Regions from separate parts of the Proteus penneri genome, predicted to be linked through region 2. Evidence: predicted binding sites of a transcription regulator. Region 2 holds the regulator's gene; each other region holds the start of a gene.
The links. The regulator sigma-54, encoded in region 2, starts transcription at its own class of promoters, with help from an activator protein. The targets are predictions, from matches to a motif close to GTTGGCACANNTTTCGCTNT.
Positions count from the first base shown of each region.

Region 1: glnA (glutamate--ammonia ligase) is a predicted target of sigma-54. The motif match lies at 1,811-1,830, and genes of this name have one in related genera.
Region 3: glnK (P-II family nitrogen regulator) is a predicted target of sigma-54. The motif match lies at 1,492-1,511, and genes of this name have one in related genera.

Region 1 is NZ_CP059690.1:3,256,836-3,261,290, forward strand. Features, by position in the region: gene typA (ribosome-dependent GTPase TypA) at 1-1,552, opposite strand, end outside; gene glnA (glutamate--ammonia ligase) at 1,912-3,321, shown strand; gene glnL (nitrogen regulation protein NR(II)) at 3,507-4,455, shown strand, end outside.
Region 2 is NZ_CP059690.1:95,863-100,317, forward strand. Features, by position in the region: gene rapZ (RNase adapter RapZ) at 1-41, opposite strand, end outside; gene ptsN (PTS IIA-like nitrogen regulatory protein PtsN) at 121-588, opposite strand; gene hpf (ribosome hibernation promoting factor) at 738-1,025, opposite strand; gene rpoN (RNA polymerase factor sigma-54) at 1,049-2,530, opposite strand; gene lptB (LPS export ABC transporter ATP-binding protein) at 2,590-3,315, opposite strand; gene lptA (lipopolysaccharide ABC transporter substrate-binding protein LptA) at 3,322-3,855, opposite strand; gene lptC (LPS export ABC transporter periplasmic protein LptC) at 3,836-4,414, opposite strand; gene kdsC (3-deoxy-manno-octulosonate-8-phosphatase KdsC) at 4,431-4,455, opposite strand, start outside.
Region 3 is NZ_CP059690.1:315,995-320,449, forward strand. Features, by position in the region: gene H1225_RS01365 (SmdB family multidrug efflux ABC transporter permease/ATP-binding protein) at 1-1,309, shown strand, start outside; gene glnK (P-II family nitrogen regulator) at 1,553-1,891, shown strand; gene amtB (ammonium transporter AmtB) at 1,904-3,196, shown strand; gene tesB (acyl-CoA thioesterase II) at 3,239-4,114, opposite strand; RNA gene ffs (signal recognition particle sRNA small type) at 4,424-4,455, shown strand, end outside.

The sequences.
Region 1 (4,455 bases), 820 kb from region 2:
CGAATAATTTACCACGGTCTTGTAAGCTATACAGTGCGTAAGCAACGGCTTTACCTTGGCCATTAGAGATCATAACACCATTATTACGGCGACCAATTTCACCTGGACGAACATCATCATAGTGACTGAATGTTGCATACAGTAAACCAGTACCTGATGTCATGGTCATAAATTCAGTACGGAAACCAATCAGACCACGGCTAGGGATAATGTAGTCTAAACGTACACGTCCTTTACCATCTGGTTGCATATCACGCATTTCGCCTTTACGCTCACCCATCGCTTGCATCACATCACCTTGGTGCTGTTCTTCAATGTCGATAGTCACTTGTTCAAAAGGCTCTTGTTTACGACCGTCAATATCACGGAAGATAACTTTAGGGCGAGATACGCCTAATTCGTAACCTTCACGACGCATATTTTCAATCAGAACTGACAGGTGAAGCTCACCACGACCTGATACACGGAATGCATCTGGATCTTCTGTTTCTTCTACACGTAATGCAACGTTATGGACTAACTCTTTTTTCAGACGATCTAAAATCTGACGAGAAGTCACAAACTTACCTTCACGGCCACAGAAAGGTGAAGTATTAACACAGAAATACATGCTAACAGTTGGTTCATCAACGGCTAATGCAGGTAGCGCTTCAACAGCACCCACTTCACAAATCGTATCAGAGATATTCAGTTCACCTAAACCAGTGATTGCAATGATATCGCCAGCTTCAGCAACATCAACTTCGATACGCTCTAAACCTAAATGGCCTAAAACTTTACCGACTTTACCATTACGGGTATTACCTTCGCTATCGATAATAGTCACTTGCTGGTTAGGTTTAACCTTACCACGCTTGATACGACCGATACCGATAACACCTAGGTAGTTGTTGTAGTCCAACTGAGAAATTTGCATCTGGAATGTACCTTCCAGATCAACTTTTGGTGGCTCTACATATTTGACAATAGCTTCATATAACGGAGTCATATCTTCAGCCATGTCATTATAATCTGTTCCCGCAATACCGTTTAATGCAGATGCATAGATAATTGGGAAATCAAGTTGTTCGTCAGTTGCACCTAAGTTTACGAACAGGTCAAATACCTGATCAACAACCCAGTCTGGACGCGCACCAGGGCGGTCAACTTTATTGATAACAACAATTGGTTTTAAGTTGTTAGCAAACGCTTTTTGTGTCACAAAACGAGTTTGTGGCATTGGGCCATCCATCGCGTCAACCAGCAATAGAACGCTGTCTACCATAGACATAACGCGTTCTACCTCACCACCGAAGTCGGCGTGTCCTGGGGTATCTACGATGTTAATACGATAGTCATTCCATTTAATCGCTGTGTTTTTCGCAAGAATAGTAATTCCGCGCTCTCTTTCGAGATCATTTGAGTCCATCACGCGCTCAGCAACGGTTTCACGTTCACCGAACGTACCAGATTGCTGTAGTAATTTATCGACGATAGTTGTTTTACCATGGTCAACGTGGGCGATGATGGCGATATTACGCAAGTTTTCGATCACAAAATTTGCCTCAGGCATTGTAGAAATAAGCGCAGTATTGTACACGCTTTAGACGAGAGACTAAACAAGATCACAATAATGATTGCTTAACAATATGCAATTAATTGAATTGTGATCCTTTTCACGCCTCAGAATTTAGTAGTATCCGTTCCATTGCACCAAAACAGTGCAACTAATTAGGCTTAATTTGCACCAAGTTTGTGCAATAATTAAAAAATCACAGGAGATATTCTACACTAAACTTCATCAATACAGTATATATCCCTTTTTAGATAAGTTGGCATGCTTTTCGCAATAGAATTCAGGTGAGCAAAAAATTCACCGAAAAATGTGTAAGGCCACTGCACTCAATAAAACCATTCGCCAGGAGAGTTCCTATGTCCCTTGAACATGTGTTATCCATGATTGAAGAACATAAAGTTAGATATATTGACTTACGTTTCACTGATACCCGCGGTAAAGAACAACATCTTACTATTCCGGCTCATCAGGTTAACGATGATTTCTTTGAAGAAGGAAAAATGTTCGATGGTTCCTCTATTGGTGGCTGGAAAGGCATTAACGAATCAGACATGGTACTGATGCCTGATGCAACAACCGCAATGCTCGACCCATTTTTCCAAGATCCAACCCTGATTATTCGTTGTGACGTTTTAGAACCAGGCACAATGAAAGGTTATGACCGCGACCCTCGTTCTATTTCAAAACGTGCTGAAGACTATTTAAAATCAAGTGGTATTGCAGACACAGTACTGTTTGGGCCAGAACCCGAATTCTTTCTATTTGATGACATTCGTTTTAAAAACGATATTTCAGGTGCTTCTTACGCTATCAACGATATTGAAGCAGCTTGGAACACCAATACCAAATATGAAGATGGCAACAAAGGTCACCGCCCTATGGTGAAAGGGGGTTATTTCCCACTGCCACCTGTTGATTCATCACAAGATATTCGTTCTACCATGTGTAACATTATGGAAGAAATGGGCTTAGTGGTTGAAGCACATCACCATGAAGTAGCAACTGCAGGTCAAAACGAAGTAGCAACTCGCTTCAATACCATGACCAAAAAAGCAGATGAAACCCAAATTTATAAATACGTGGTACAAAACGTGGCTCACGTATTTGGTAAAACAGCGACCTTTATGCCAAAACCTCTCGTGGGTGATAACGGTTCAGGTATGCACTGCCATATGTCACTGTCTAAAAACGGTGTAAACCTGTTCGCAGGTGACAAATACGGCGGATTATCTGAAATGGCGCTGTATTACATCGGCGGTATTATCAAACATGCTCGTGCACTCAATGCGTTCACTAACCCAACCACTAACTCTTACAAACGTTTAGTCCCAGGTTTTGAAGCACCTGTAATGCTGGCTTACTCTGCGCGTAACCGTTCAGCGTCAATTCGTATTCCAGTGGTTGCCAGCATGAAAGCACGCCGTATTGAAGTACGCTTCCCTGATCCTTTAGCAAACCCTTATCTCGCGTTTGCAGCTCAATTAATGGCTGGTCTTGATGGAATTATCAATAAAATTCATCCTGGTGATGCTATGGATAAAAACCTCTATGACTTACCGCCAGAAGAAGCAAAAGAGATCCCAACGGTCGCAGGTTCATTAGAAGAAGCATTAAATGCATTAAATGCAGATCGTGAATTCTTAACCCGCGGTGGTGTATTTACTGATGATGCTATTGATGCTTATTTAGAGTTATTACGTGCGGATGTTCAACGTGTACGTATGGCGCCACATCCTCTTGAATTTGAAATGTATTACAGCGCTTAAGATAAGTTTTACTGATAAAAACTTAAGCCAAGATGTAAAACTGTTTTTTTTTGCCGTGAAGCTATTTTGCCCATCTTCGGATGGGCACTTTTCTCCCACTTAAGGAGTCCATCTATCACTTACGCATTGGTTCATTAATGCAATAAAGGTAAGATGCACTAAAATGGTGCAAAGAGGTATTCAATATGGAAACGGCAGACTTACCTGACAATACATTAATTTTAGACTCATTGATTCACTCAGTATTGGTTATCAACAAAGAGTTTATTATTTGCTACGCAAATCATTCTGCGTTACAGGTTTTAGCACAAAGCCGTCGAAAATTATTTGAAACACCTTTCACTGCCCTTTTCAGCTATTACTCCTTTGATGCTGATTTAATGCGTGAAACATTAGCAAATGGACAAAGCTTTACCGACAATGAAGTGATATTGGTTGTAAATAACCAATCACACACAATGTCGCTCAGTGCCCAACCTATTTCCGAGCAACATATTTTGCTGGAACTGGCGCCTATGGATAGTCAACGCCGGTTAAGCCAAGAGCAGATACAACAAGCCCAGCAAATGGCTGCTAGGGAATTGGTTAGGGGGCTGGCACATGAAATTAAAAATCCGTTGGGCGGATTACGGGGTGCGGCTCAATTGCTCGCAAAATCCTTACCTGATCCTGCTTTAACGGAATATACGCAAGTCATTATTGAACAAGCTGATCGCCTACGTGTGCTGGTGGACAGATTACTCGGCCCCCAACATCCAGGCACAAAAACACATCAGAGTATTCACCATGTCGTTGAGCGCGTTGCTCAACTTATTTCTCTCGAATGCCCTGAAAATGTTACCTTGCTAAAAGATTACGATCCCAGCTTACCTGAGTTATCACATTACCCCGATCAAATAGAACAAGTACTCCTAAATATTACTCGTAACGCCTTACAAGCTGTTGAAAAAACAGGAGGGACGATTATTTTGCGTACCCGTACTGCTTTTCAAGTCACACTCCATGGTGAGCGCTACAAACTGGTTGCGCGTATTGATGTCATTGATACGGGTGATGGCATACCTCCTCATCTACAAGATACACTTTTTTATCCTATGGTAAGCGGTAGAGAAGGAGGTAATGGATTAGGGCTCT
Region 2 (4,455 bases):
TTACCTGAACCAGAGCGTCCGCTGACTATCATCAGCACCATGAGGTAGCTCCCCTATAATTTCCCAGTGATGAATATCATTCCACTGTATGCTATTCGCGTCCCATTAAACCCATAGGGGTTATTCTGTGATAATCTGATAAAGCTCTTCATCACTTTGTGCGGAGCGTAGTCGGCGACATAAATTTTTGTCCGCCAACTGTTTTGCAATTAAAGACAGTGTGTGTAAATGTTCCTTACATTGTGTCGCAGGAACGAGTAATGCGAACAACAAGTCGACAGGTTGATTATCAATAGCGTCGAAGGCAATAGGTTCGCTTAGGTGAAGAAACACACCAACTACTTTTTCTGTTTCATCACTTTCAATACGTCCATGAGGGATTGCTAAACCACCCCCAATCCCTGTTGTACCGACTTTTTCACGCGTCAGTAAGGCTTCAAATATCAGCGTTTCGGGTAAATTAAGTGCTTTTGCCGCATTTTCACTGATAATTTCTAACGCGCGCTTTTTACTCGTGCAATGTACATCATTATGTGTACATGACAGAGAAAGTACGTCGCTAATATTCATCTTTGTATCGTTGTTCATTGTCTTATTCACTTAGACCAGCAAACCAGATGCCACAAAGTGACATCTGGTTTTTCGTTACTGATATTGATTAGGCGTTGGTTTAAACCGAGTCATAAACAACGCAGTAACTTCGCCGATTGTATCCCCATTTTACAATGGGAAATGAATTAATGTTGTCTCAGTTTATCTTTGTGTTTGGTTAATTGACGAGCCAGCTTATCCATTAATCCATCAATTGCTGCGTACATATCTTCTGCTTCTGCAGAGGCATGTAATTCACCGCCATTAACTTGAATGGTCGCTTCCGCGATTTTATTCACTTTCTCGACTTTCAGGATAACCTGAACGTTATTAATTTTGTCAAAGAACTGAGGTAATTTCGCGCTTTTTGCTTTGACGGTATCACGCAGAGCATCAGTTAATTCAATATTATGACCAGTGATTTGAAGTTCCATAGTGTCTTCCTTCTCAATTATGCTCAAACCAACTCTTTACGTTGATTTGAAGGCGGGATGGATAATGACTCTCTATACTTCGCAACAGTGCGTCGAGCAACTTGTATACCAAGTTCTGCGAGCATATTAGCCAGTTTACTATCACTAAGTGGTTTCGCTGGATTTTCTGCTGCGATGAGTTTCTTCACTAAAGCCCTGATTGCTGTTGAAGAGGCTTCGCCTCCGCTATCAGTATTCACATGGCTAGAGAAAAAATACTTCAATTCGAAAATTCCTCTCGGGCAATGCAAAAATTTTTGCGTTGTCACTCGAGAAATGGTGGATTCGTGCATTTCAACCTGTTCAGCAATATCTGCTAACACAAGAGGCTTCATATGCTCTTCACCCAATTCGAAAAATGCCTGCTGTGTGTCAACAATGCAATGAGCGACTTTTAATAATGTCTCATTACGGCTTTCTAAACTTTTTATCAGCCATTTGGCTTCTTGTAAATTGTCACGAATAAATTTTCCATCGCTTTCATTTTGAGTCGATTGACCCAATGCTGCATAAGTCTCATTTATTCGTAGGCGAGGAATGCTATCTGTATTTAACTCAACTTGCCAGCGTTCACCTGATTTTTTTACCAGTATATCTGGGATAACATACTCTGACTCGCCTGTATCAATACTTAATCCAGGTTTAGGATCAAGTGATTGAATGATCTCAATAACAGATTTAAGTGTCTCTTCGCGTAACTTCGTTTGACGCATCAATTGACGAAAATCACGGTTGCCTAGCAATTCTAAATATTGGCTAATGACTAACTGCGTTTCTTTAAGATAGGGTGTTTCTGTTGAAAAAGCGGATAGCTGAATCAAAAGACACTCTTTTAAATCGCGTGCAGCAACACCAATAGGATCAAAGCGTTGAATACGTTTTAATACGGCTTCAACTTCATCAAGCTCTATCTCATCATCGCCCATTCCAAGCAGGATGTCATCTGTTGTAACAGTTAAATATCCTGTTTCATCAACTGCATCGATAATACTTATGGCAATTGCTCTGTCTGTTTCTGTAAACGGAGTGAGATCCGCCTGCCATGTTAGATAATCTTGTAATGAGGCTGTTGTTTCACCTTGATACAGTGGCAGCTCATCATCCATATAGTCATTACTGGTACCAGAAGGCGTGCCCGCAGTGTAGATTTCTTCCCATTGAGTGTCTAATGGGAGATCGTCAGGCATCTCTTTTTGTTCTAAAGCGTCCAGCGTGTCAAACTCTTCAACGTCGTTTTCAGTTGTTGTTTCTGTTGTAGAGTCAGATTGATTTTCTGTATGAGAGGTATCATCTGAAACGGGATCTTGTTGATCGTCGTCTTGTTCGAGAAGAGGGTTAGATTCAAGCGCTTGCTGAATTTCTTGTTGTAATTCAAGCGTCGAAAGTTGCAACAAACGAATAGCCTGTTGTAGCTGTGGCGTCATTGCCAGTTGCTGACTAAGACGAAGTTGCAAACTTTGTTTCATAATAATGCGATGAGTCCTTTGCTGTTGTCATCCATGACAGAGTAAAAGTGAATCAAAGATTACAGGCGGAAGCCTTCACCTAAGTAAACACGTTTAACTTGCTCATTTTCAAGAATTTCTTCGGGTGAACCATGAGCGATAAGGTGACCTTGGCTGACGATGTAAGCACGTTCACACACATCTAATGTTTCACGAACATTATGGTCAGTAATCAGTACACCTAATCCATAATCACGTAGATGCTGGATAATTTTTTTAATATCTAATACCGAAATAGGGTCAACACCCGCAAAAGGTTCATCTAATAAAATGAATTTAGGGTTTGCGGCCAATGCTCGTGCGATTTCAACGCGGCGACGTTCACCCCCCGATAATGATTGTCCTAAGCTGTTACGTAAATGGCTGACATTAAACTCTTCTAGCAGTTCTTCTGCGCGATCTTTTCGTTCTTCAGGCGTTAAATCATGGCGGATTTCTAAGATCCCCATAATGTTGTCATAAACGCTTAAGCGTCTAAAAATAGACGCCTCTTGAGGAAGATAGCCAATGCCTTTACGTGCTCGTTCATGTAACGGTAACAGCGTAATGTCTTCATCATCAATTGTAATACTACCAGCATCACGAGCGACAATGCCAACAACCATATAGAATGTGGTTGTTTTACCTGCACCATTTGGTCCAAGTAAGCCGACAATTTCACCTGAATTAACGTTCAGGCTTACATCACCGACAACGGTGCGCCCTTTGTATGCTTTTGCTAAATTTTCAGCTTTTAACAGCGCCATAAAGTGTTACTTACCTTTGTTGTTAACACCAGGGCCTTTCTCTTGCAACTGGGAAGGCAGTAAAACAGTAGTCACTTGTTTACCTTTACCGCTAAAAGCTTCCATTTGCTGAGTTGGGACGAGATAAGTGATCTTATCACCGGTGATATTACTGTCTAATTGTTCAAGATAGGCTTTACCCGTTAAGGTCATTAACTCTTTATCCATTTCATAGGTCATCTTGTCGCCACGACCTTTGATTGGTTTGCCATCATCTTGTAACTGATAAAAAGTTACGGGATTACCAAATGCTTCTATAACGATTTTTTTGGAGTCACCACCTGGGCGTGTGACAACAACTTTATCAGCACGAATGTCGATAGATCCTTGTTTGATCACAACATTTTGTGTAAAGGTTGTGACGTTCTTTTCTAGATCAAGCGATTGTTTCTCTGAGTTCACAACAATAGGTTGTTGTGTGTCATCTTTAAGCGCCATCGCAGGTACACTTATCGCTAAAAGTGTGCCGATAATCAATGTATTACGGATTTTTTGATTCATTAGGGATCTCATAATAGGTGTTTACCTTTTCAATCAGCTCTGCACGTTTCTCGCGCAGATTGCCTCGCATTTTTAAGCCGACTGATTTCAGTCCGACGCCGATAATAGTCACTTCATCATCAGAGGAAACATCCTGTGTGTCCAAATTTGCGATAGCGTTGTCTGTGCTTATTCTCTGTAGTTGAGAGTCATCCGTTAAGCTATCAATTTGAACATCGCCATAAAGATAGAGCATTTTACTGTTTGTTAGCTTGGCTTTATTGGCGCGTACCGTCCATGTTGCATCCCCTGTCGGTGAATAGGTGGTTAAGACAGGGTTAGTAAACCACGTAAACTTTTGCTGAGCATAATTTTTGACATCATCAGCAACAAGTTTATATCCGAGTATACCCGTTGGCTCGTAAACAAAAGATATCGATGATTTGGATTGATAGGTTGGCTGACCATCTTCAACAATCGCACCATCACCGAGTTCAGTGTTATTAGTGTAGTTCCAGCCAATCAGCCCAAGGGCGATAATGGCAAGAATTAAGGTAAACCAGGATTTTAATTTATTCATTCTGTGTCGTTATACGTTAAATCGAAAGACCTTTAGCGTCT
Region 3 (4,455 bases), 220 kb from region 2:
TATGTTAATTGCCATGTTCTTATTAGAGTGGCAAATGGCATTGGTAGCGATGACTATCTTCCCTGCAGTTATTGGTGTGATGATGCTTTATCAGCGACTGAGCACGCCGATTGTACGCAATGTACGTCATTTTCTTGCCAATATAAATGATGGTTTCCACGAAGTTATCAATGGAATGTCAGTTATTCAACAATTTAGGCAACAAGCTCGATTTGGTGAAAGAATGTCAGATGACAGCTGGCAGCATTACCAAGCGCGTATGAAAGCGTTAAAACTTGATGGTCTGTTATTACGCCCTTTATTAAGCATGCTCTCTGCGTTAGTTCTGTGTGGCTTATTGATGCTCTTTGGTTATCAAGGTAGTGCGGTTATTGGAGTTGGGGTGATTTATGCATTCATTAGTTATTTAGGTCGATTAAATGAACCCTTGATCACATTGACATCACAGCAATCGATTCTACAACAGGCGGTTGTCTCTGGTGAGCGTGTTTTTGAACTGATGGATGCACCTTTACAGCATTACGGTTCATCAACACATTCTATTACTCAAGGTAATATCGAGATTAGCTCTCTTTGGTTTGCGTATCGTAATGAGCAATGGGTATTAAAAGATATCAATTTAACTATTCCTGCTCGTCATTTTGTCGCATTCGTTGGGCACACAGGAAGTGGTAAAAGTACTTTAGCCAGTTTATTAATGGGTAATTATCCTTGGCAAAAAGGGAGTATTTCTTTAGATAAGCAACCATTAGAAGCGTATTCTCACGCTGCATTGCGTAGTGGTATTGCAATGGTACAGCAAGATCCCGTTTTATTATCGGGTTCACTGCATGACAACATTACGTTAGGGCGTGATTGTGATGAGTCACATTTATGGCAGGTATTAGAAACAGTTCAACTCGATCAATGGGTTAAAGCGTTACCAGAAGGGCTGCAAACAAAACTTGGTGAACAAGGTAGTCGCTTATCTGCTGGTCAAAAACAGTTACTTGCATTGGCGCGTGTATTATTAATACCTCCTCGTATTCTTATTCTGGACGAGGCAACAGCAAATATTGATTCAGGAACAGAACAAGCCATACAGAAAGCGTTAAAAGTAGTTAGGGAAAAAACAACATTGATTGTTATTGCTCATCGACTTTCCACTATTATTGAAGCCAATGAAATTGTAGTACTTCATCGTGGTGCAATTGTCGAGCAGGGCGATCATGCTAAGTTACTCTCGCAAAAAGGCCGATACTATAATATGTATCAATTACAGCAGGTCAGAGAATCTTTACAAGAACAATCTCCTCTTAAAGTAGAATAATAACCATAAATAAAAAAATATAATTTTAGAGGGCACATCATCTTAATGTATGTGCCCTTTTTGATTTCCCATTTATCTTGCTTTTATCAAAATAGCTATCGTATTTTTGCACCAATTCGGTGAGCTTTTTCATTTTCATTATTCAAAAAGTTTATTTTTTCTTAAATATCAATCAATTAAATAATGGCATGTCTTTTGCTTTTCTATTTAGGGTTTGTTCTTTCAAATATCGACGAGGTTTATATGAAATATATCATTGCCATTATTAAACCATTTAAATTAGAAGAAGTGCGAGAGTTGCTCTCTGAGTTAGGTATAAAGGGAATGACAATCAGTGAAGTAAAGGGATATGGGCGACAAAAAGGACATGCGGAGTTGTATAGAGGGGCTGAGTATGAAGTTAATTTTCTCCCCAAAGTAAAAATAGAACTCGCTATTTGTGATGAGCAACTTGAGTCAGTTATGCAAGTGATTATGCAAGCGACTGATACAGGAAAGGTAGGAGATGGAAAAATTTTTGTTTTTGAATTATTGCAGGCAGTCCGTATTCGTACTGGTGAGTCTGGTGATGAAGCACTTTAAAGGAGATATTCGATGAGACGCTTACTTTCTTTACTATTAATGTTAGTGCTTACATACTTTTCTTCATCTGCATTTGCAACTGAAACAGGGGGGGTTGATAAAGCTGATAATAGTTTTATGTTGATATGTACCGCTTTAGTCTTTTTTATGACGATGCCCGGTATTGCTCTGTTTTATGGCGGGTTATTGAGAGGAAAAAATGTACTTTCTTTGATCACTCAAGTGATGATGATCTTCAGTATCGTTGTTATTCTTTGGGTTACATTTGGCTATAGTTTGGCATTTACCGCCGGTAATAAAATTTGGGGTGGGTGGTCACTTACTTTTTTGAATAACGTATCACTAGATTCACTCTCTGGCTCAATTAATCAGTATGTACATATTGCTTTTCAAGGATCTTTTGCTGTTATCACTGTTGCATTAATTGTTGGGGCACTAGGAGAGCGCGTTCGCTTTTCTGCACTGCTCATTTTTACGATTATTTGGTTCACACTTTCTTATATTCCTATTGCACATATGGTATGGGGAGAAGGTGGTTGGTTAATCGATGATGGGGCATTAGATTTTGCTGGGGGAACCGTTGTCCATATTAATGCAGCGATTGCGGCACTTGTTGGTGCTTACTTACTTGGCAAACGGCGTGATAGTCAGCATACAGCGCTTAAACCTCATAATTTACCAATGGTCTTTACTGGTACAGCGGTGCTCTATATCGGTTGGTTTGGTTTTAATGCAGGCTCTGCTGGCAGTGCAAATGCAATCGCAGCTTTAGCATTTCTAAATACAGTAATTGCAACGGCAGGAGCCGTGCTTTCTTGGACTGCATCAGAATGGCTCACCAGAGGCAAACCTTCTATGTTAGGTAGTTGTTCTGGTTGTATTGCAGGATTAGTTGCGATTACACCTGCAGCTGGCACGGTCGGAGTGATGGGTGCTTTATTTATCGGTGTAATGGGTGGGATCATTGGGCTTTGGGGCGTCGTTGTTTTAAAACGCTGGTTAAAGGCAGATGATGTTTGTGATGTTTTTGGTATTCATGGTACTTGTGGTATTGCTGGTTGTTTATTAACAGGGGTATTTACGGCTTCATTTTTAGGGGGAGTGGGATATAGCGATGGTATGACACTCAGTAAACAAGTTTTAATTCAATTAATGAGCGTTGTGATCACAGTGATTTGGTCTGGTGTTGTCGCTTATATAGGTTTTAAAATCGCAGATAAGCTGGTGGGCTTGCGAGTTTCAGAAGAGGAAGAGCATGATGGGTTAGATTTAACGACTCATGGTGAAAGAGCTTATCAACAATAATTGTCTATTCCCCCTCAATTGAGGGGGGAATATGCCAAGGTATTATTTTGAATGTTTAGCTCGTTTTTGACGAATAACCCCTTCTTGAACAGAAGATGCAACGAGTTGACCTTTTGTATTAAAGAATTTACCTCTAACAAATCCTCTGCCCCCTGATGCGGAAGGACTTTCAATCACATAAAGTAACCAATCATCCACACGGAATGGGCGATGAAACCACATAGAATGGTCAATCGTAGCGACCTGCAGACTTGTATCCATAAAACCTAATCCATAAGGTTGGAGAGCAGTTGGTAAAAAGTCAAAATCAGAAACATAACCAAGTAAATATTGATGCAAGAAAGGATCGGTTGGTATTTCACCTCGACTACGATACCAAACATAACGTTCAGCAGGCGCTTTAGCGTAGCCAAACGGGCTAAAGTATTGCACAGGGCGCGCTTCAAACGGTGTTTCTCGAAGTGCTAAAGATTTAATCGGCTCGGGTAATTTGGGTGCTAAGTTCTTTAAAATCTCATCTTGTGAGATAAGCTCATTTGGAAAAGGAACATCAGGCATTGTATCTTGATGTTCAAAGCCTTCTTCAAATTCTTGAAAAGAAACGGTCATATAAAAAATAGGTTTACCGTGCTGAATAGCACTGACCCTACGAGTACTAAATGATCCACCATCACGAATAAATTCCACATCATAAACAATAGGCTTATGGCTATCACCAGGACGTAAAAAGTAGCTATGAAATGAGTTGATATAGCGGTTATCAGCTATTGTCTGTTTTGCAGCATATAGTGCTTGTCCTACAACTTGCCCACCGAAAACTTGCGGTAATCCCAAATCCTCGCTTTGGCCTCTAAATAGGCCTTCTTCTATTTTTTCAAGTGCCATCAAATTGATGAGATCTTTCAATGCTTGACTCATAGTGTACCTGTATCATTAGATCTGGTGATTTTTTATAAAGTTGATTATATACAATCCTAGGAATATAAAAAAATAATCTCCCTTTTTATCTTGTAGCAATCTAATGATAAATGAACAGAGTTGATGAGATTATTGTTTGAGTGCGCTTTGATAAATTTATGGCAGGTAAAAGAGCCTTAGAGTCAATTGAATAATTAGTGAGCACGGATTTGGGTAATTAGTAATCACTTAGTCTCGCTTTCCTTGCTATTTGGATCAGTTTAAAACATAATGCGTGACGTCTTAGCAATAAGACAATCTATGGGGTCTTGTTGGTTCTCCCGCAACGCTAACTTGTTAAC